Linked DNA regions of Rhizobium sp. SSA_523. The protein of the gene in region 1 interacts with the protein of each later gene in a pairwise test. Links are inferred from orthologs where the notes say so. Each region holds a gene or a part of one and is shown on either strand. Other genes may lie near its edges. The genes, in order: def and QTJ18_RS21470.

The links.
Region 2: the proteins of def (region 1) and QTJ18_RS21470 interact in binary tests that used the Escherichia coli proteins (3 or more experiments, as listed by UniProt). The link is inferred for Rhizobium sp. SSA_523 from one-to-one orthologs.

Annotation. Positions count from the first base shown.
Region 1 is NZ_CP129382.1:3,244,062-3,247,125, reverse strand. What follows is about bases 132-2,877. They hold def (peptide deformylase), read right to left. Parts: upstream 1,890-2,877; coding sequence 1,374-1,889; downstream 132-1,373. Other genes in these bases: QTJ18_RS23685 (DNA recombination protein RmuC), read left to right, coding at 2,014-2,877; fmt (methionyl-tRNA formyltransferase), read right to left, coding at 303-1,238; truA (tRNA pseudouridine(38-40) synthase TruA), read right to left, coding at 132-303. Outside these bases: more of truA, read right to left, coding at 1-131; more of QTJ18_RS23685, read left to right, coding at 2,878-3,064. UniProt on the Escherichia coli protein: Removes the formyl group from the N-terminal Met of newly synthesized proteins. Requires at least a dipeptide for an efficient rate of reaction. N-terminal L-methionine is a prerequisite for activity but the enzyme has broad specificity at other positions.
Region 2 is NZ_CP129382.1:2,778,671-2,781,818, reverse strand. Bases 248-3,077 are described here. They hold QTJ18_RS21470 (aspartate-semialdehyde dehydrogenase), read left to right. Parts: upstream 248-1,060; coding sequence 1,061-2,095; downstream 2,096-3,077. Other genes in these bases: QTJ18_RS21465 (lytic murein transglycosylase), read left to right, coding at 2,277-3,077; QTJ18_RS21475 (MraY family glycosyltransferase), read right to left, coding at 248-691. Outside these bases: more of QTJ18_RS21475, read right to left, coding at 1-247; more of QTJ18_RS21465, read left to right, coding at 3,078-3,089.

The DNA.
Region 1 (3,064 bases):
GCCGTCGTCGACGGCCTCTACCTGCAGGATCGACACCTTCTCCCCGGCCATCGCCAGATGCGCATTCAGCGCATTGCGCAGCTTGTAGGGCACCCAGGCCCGCGCCAGATCGGCATGCACCACCTGCCCGAAGGCGTGAACGCCGGAATCCGTGCGGCCGGCCGCGCGAATGGAGACGGTCTCGCCGGTCAGGGAGCGAATGGCCTTCTCGATCGCCGACTGCACGGAATGGCCATTTTCCTGGCGCTGCCAGCCGACATAGGGGCTGCCGTCATATTCGACGGTCATCTTGAAGCGCGGCATCAGGCCAGCCTCGTTCCGGCGGCAAGCGCAGTCCCGCGCAGGAAGGTTTCGGCGTCCAGCGGCTTGCCACCGGCTTTCTGCAGGCGGATCAGTCGGATCGCTCCCTCGCCGCAGGCCACTGTCAGCCTGTCGTCCAGCACCATGCCCGCCTCACCCTTTGCCTCGGCAAGGCTGCTGGCCAGAACCTTGATCCGCTCCGTCCTGCCGGCGATCACGGCTTCGAACCAGGCGCCGGGAAAGGGCGAGAGACCGCGGATGTGATCGTGGACCACAGCGGCCGGCCTGGTGAAATCGATCCGCGTTTCGCTTTTATCGATCTTGGCGGCATAGAGAACGCCATCCTGCGGCTGCGGCGTCAGCGGCAGTTCATCAGCCTCCAGCTTTTCCATGGCCTCGACCATGGCGCGCGCCCCGACCTGCATCAGCCGGTCATGCAACTCACCGGCCGTGGTGTCTTTCGCAATCTCCACCTCCGCCGTCAGCGCCACAGGGCCGGTATCCAGGCCCTTCTCCATCTTCATCACCATCATGCCGGTCTTGTCATCGCCGGCCATGATGGCCCGCTGGATGGGCGCGGCGCCGCGCCAGCGCGGCAGGAGGGAGGCATGGCCGTTGTAACAGCCGAGCCGCGTGCCCTCCAGAACCTCCATCGGCAGAAGCAGTCCATAGGCGACCACCACCGCCACATCGGCCGCATGGGCGCGAAAACGGGCGCGCTCCTCCGGATCCTTGAAATTCAGCGGCGTGAAGACCGGAATGCCGAGAAGTTCCGCCGCCTGATGGACCGGCGATTTCTGCAGGTCGAGGCCGCGGCGGCCGCCCGGGCGGGGAGGCTGGGTATAGACCGCCACGATCACGTGTCCGGCCGCCTTGAGGGCGCGCAGGGTCGGCACGGAAAATTCGGGCGTCCCCATGAAGATGATGCGCAGTGCCATTGGCCGGGTCTCCTCGTTTCGATCAGGCGCCTTCAAACCGGCTCAAGCATAGAAGATCAAGCCCGGATCAGGCAGGGCGTGTCAAAACCCGATCGTGCAGCCGGGATGCATGTGCGACGACTGGCCCCGACGCCGTCAGATGGCCCTGGTCTTGGCTGCCTTAGTGAATTTCTTGATCACCATCTCGCGCTTCAGCCGCGATATATGATCGATGAACAGCACCCCGTTCAGATGGTCGATCTCGTGCTGCAAACAAGTGGCGAGAAGGCCGTCGGCCTCGATCTGGTGCTGCTTACCATCGCGTCCGACATAGTCCACCGTCACGGACGCCGGACGCTCCACCTCTGCATAGTAATCGGGAATGGACAGGCAGCCTTCCTCATAGACCGAGCGCTCGTCCGAGGAGGTGAGAATGGTCGGGTTGATCACCACCAGCGGCTGCTTTTCCTCGCCTTCGCGCGACACGTCGACCACAAGAATACGGCGCGGCACGCCGATCTGTATGCCCGCCAGGCCTATCCCCGGCGCGTCATACATGGTTTCCAGCATGTCATCGGCCAGTTGCAGCACGTCGGAATCGACCTGCTCGATCGGCTTGGACACCTGACGCAGAAGGGGATCGGGGAGAATGATAAGCGGCTTGATCGTCATGCGCTTCCCATAACGCATCTTTTTTCCGGATGAAACTGGCCGGATGACCCGATTTGGCGGATTTTCGCCGGTTTGTTCATGTTTTGATCTTTTCGGCTCCTGCTTTCTTGTTTAGGGTCGTCCGATGCAACACGCAAATGCTTCACTCGTCGATCCGGCTTTGGCCGCACTGCTTGCGGGTCCCATCGGCCTCATTCTGGGCGGCGCGGCCCTTCTCCTCCTTCTCGCCGTCTGGCTTACCCGCCGCGCGGCGAGCCGGCGGCGCGAGGAGATGGAGAACCGCCTGGACACGCTTTTACGGGCGCAGGCCGAAATGCAGGGCCGCATGTCCGCCATGACGGAGGCCCTGGGCAGCCGCCAGGCGGAGCTCAACCGCGCGGTCAACCAGAGACTCGACGGCATGACCCACAGGCTCGGCTCGACGATTGCCGAACAGACCAAATCCACCCATGACAACCTGCGCCTCCTGCAGGAGAGACTGGCGGTGATCGATGCGGCGCAGAGCAATATCCAGACGCTGGCCAAGGATGTGGTGGGGCTGCAGGCCATTCTCTCCAACAAGCAGACGCGTGGCGCCTTCGGACAAGGGCGCATGGAAGTGATCGTCGCAGACGGCCTGCCAAAGGGCGCCTACAGCTTTCAGACCACACTCTCCAACGGCCTGCGGCCGGACTGCACGATCACCATGCCGAATGACGCGCCGCCGCTTGTCATCGACGCCAAATTTCCGCTCGAAGCCTGGCATGCCTTTCGCGACGCGCCCCATCCCGACCAGCGCAAGATGGCCGGGCAGCAATTCCGGCGCGACCTGGAAACGCATATCAAGGATATTGCCGAGAAATACCTTCTGGCCGGCGAAACGCAGGAGACGGCCTTTCTCTTCGTGCCCTCCGAATCCATCTTCGCTGAGATTCACGAGCATTTCGAAGGCGTTGTGCAGAAGGCGCAGCGGCTGCGCATCGTCATCGTCTCGCCATCGCTGCTGATGCTCTCCATCCAGGTCCTGCAGGCGCTCCTCAAGGATCAGCGCATGCGCGAACAGGCGCATCTCGTCCAGAGCGAGGTGGCGCTGCTGATGGACGACCTCGTGCGGCTCGACGAGAGGACCCGTAAACTGCAGGGGCATTTCTCCCTGGCCCAGAAGGATATCGAGCAGATCCTGACCTCTTCCGACA
Region 2 (3,148 bases), 470 kb from region 1 along the record:
GAACGAGCGTCGAAAGCGCGACGACAAGAATGAAGAAGCCGAGAAAGGTGCTGCCGGCATCGCCCATGAAGATGCGCGCCGGCGGCCAGTTGAACAGGAGGAAGCCGAAGGTGGCCGCCGCGAGCGCCGCCATCATGCCCCATATCCAGGTGCCGGTCGCATCCGGAGCGGTCAGGGCGGCGATCAGCATCGCGGACAGCATCATCATCATCGCCTGCTGGCCTGCCAGCCCGTCGATGCCGTCCATGAAGTTGAAGAGGTTGATCCACCAGAGGCCCGCCAGAAGCAGGAACAGAAAGGAGAGGGCGGTCAGGATGACGGAGGCCGGCGAGGCAAGGATCAGGGTGGCATGGCTGGTCCAGATGCACAGGCCGGTCACCAGCGCCTGCACGGGCAGGCGCGTCCTCGCGCTCAAGGGACGCCAATCGTCGATCAGGCCGACCAGCGCGATGATGAAGCCGAGCATCAGCAGGATGAGCGAGGTCTGGTCCAGGCCGGGCAGCAACAGGCCTGCAAGAAGCGAACCGATCACAATGCCGCATCCGCCGCCCGTCGGCGTCGGAATCTTGTGCGACGAGCGGGCCACCGGGGCCTGCACAAGGCCGAGGTGATGCGCCTTGTAGATGATGAGACGGACAAGCCCGGCGCTGACGATGGCAGCGCAAAGCAGAATGAGCAATTGGCCAGGCATTGATGCGCCCCGATCACTGTGGCTTTGTATCGCTGGTAGAGCGTGGCTCTTGCCTTGTCCAGCAAAAGGCGTTGCAGGCCGCGCTCTTGACTCGGGCGTGAAATCTTCTAAGGAGTTGGCGGGAAAGGACGCAAGAATGGTTCGCCGCGTGTTCGACATCGCTGCTTCATTGTGCCCGGCATATGCTGCCGGTGCGTTTGCGCCTGTCTATATGTCTTCCAAAACCAAGGCCAAAACGACGACGAAAACCGTCTGACGTCTCTGGCCTACCGCTCTCTCCCCGGTTCGGCCGGGGACAAGGAACAGCACGTGCGTCATGCCGTGGTTCCCCTCCGCCACCCGAGGAGAGAAGAGAAAGAGAGCAGGATTATGGGTTTCAAGATTGCAGTCGTGGGCGCAACCGGGAATGTCGGCCGTGAGATGCTGAACATTCTGTCGGAGCGCGGCTTCCCCGCAGATGAGGTGGTAGCGCTCGCCTCCGCACGCAGCCAGGGCACGGAAGTCTCCTTCGGCGACAAGGTGCTGAAGGTCTCCAACCTGGAGAATTACGATTTCTCCGACACCGATATCTGCCTGATGTCCGCCGGCGGCACGATCTCGCAAAAGTGGTCGCCCAAGATCGGCGCGCAGGGCTGCGTCGTCATCGACAATTCCTCCGCCTGGCGCTACGATTCCGAAGTTCCGCTCATCGTTCCGGAAGTCAACCCGGATGCCATTGCCGGTTTCCCGAAGAAGAACATTATCGCCAATCCGAATTGCTCGACGGCGCAGCTGGTCGTGGCGCTGAAGCCGCTGCATGATTTTGCCAAGATCAAGCGCGTCGTCGTCTCCACCTACCAGTCGGTGTCCGGTGCCGGCAAGGAAGGCATGGATGAGCTCTTCACCCAGACCCGCGCCGTCTTCGTGGCGGATCCGGTGGAAGCCAAGAAGTTCAGCAAGCGCATCGCCTTCAACGTGATTCCGCATATCGATGTCTTCATGGAAGACGGCTATACGAAGGAAGAGTGGAAGGTCCTGGCCGAGACCAAGAAGATGCTGGATCCCAAGATCAAGGTCACCTGCACGGCTGTTCGCGTGCCGGTCTTCATCGGCCATTCGGAATCCGTCAACATCGAATTCGAAAACGAGATCACGGCCGATCAGGCGCGCGACATCCTGCGCGAGGCGCCCGGCTGCCTCGTCGTCGACAAGCGGGAGAATGGCGGTTACGTCACTCCCATCGAATGCGCCGGCGAAGACGCAACCTACATTTCGCGCATTCGCGAAGACGCGACCGTCGAAAACGGCCTTGCCATGTGGGTGGTCTCCGACAACCTGCGCAAGGGTGCTGCGCTCAATGCCGTGCAGATCGCCGAGCTTCTGGTCAATCGTGGCCTGATCAAGCCCCGCAAGCAGGCAGCCTGATACGGCTCATTAAGTATATTTAGATACAAGCCTTGCTCGGAAGAGCAGGGCTCCTTCGCGCATCACGATCTTTTCATAAACGGAACGGTTGTCGGTAAGGAAGGCGCCCGGCATAACCGCATAGGCACGGCGGTCGTCATCGGTGGCGGCGGCAAAACAACTTGCATGGGGTCTCATGACGATGTTCAAGACGTTGATGGGTGGCGCAGTCGCAGTGACGATCGCCATCTTCTCGCCGGCAGCCCAGGCCGCTCAGTGCGGCAATGATGCTTCCGGCTTCACAGCCTGGGTGGACAATTTCAAGCGGCAGGCGCCGGCCAACGGCATTCCGGCCGCCGTGGTCACGCGGGCGCTTGCGGATGTCCAATACAATCGTCCCACCATACGGGCCGATCGCGGGCAGAAAAGCTTCAAACTGTCATTCGATCAGTTCATGAAGAAGCGCGGCGGCCAGGCGATCATCTCGCGCGGCAAGAGCATGAAGGCGTCCAATGCGGCGCTGTTTTCCGCCATCGAGCGCCGCTATGGCGTGCCTGCTGGCCCGCTTCTGGCGATCTGGGGCATGGAAACCGGCTTTGGCGGCTTCCTCGGCGACCAGCACACGCTTTCCGCCGTGACCACGCTGGCTTATGATTGCCGCCGCTCGGCCTATTTCACCGAACAGCTTTACGCGGCGCTGCAGCTCGTGGCCCGCGGCGATCTCAGCCCTTCGGCTCGGGGTGCGGCGCATGGTGAAATCGGCCAGACGCAATTCTTGCCGCTCAACGTTCTGCGCTATGGTGCAGACGGCGATGGCGACGGCCATATCGACATGGTCCGGTCGCGAGCCGATGCCTTGGCCTCGACCGCCAATTTCCTCGTCGGTCACGGCTGGCGTGCCGGCGCCGGCTACCAGCCGGGACAGCCGAATTTCGTGGCGATCCAGGGATGGAATGCGGCATCCGTCTATCAGCAGGCCATTGCCCATATCGGCGCGCAGATCGACGGCCGCTAAGCAGACCTGCATTGGCCTGCCGACGCTTCGTCCGCTTAGGTTTGTTTTGACGCAGGTTC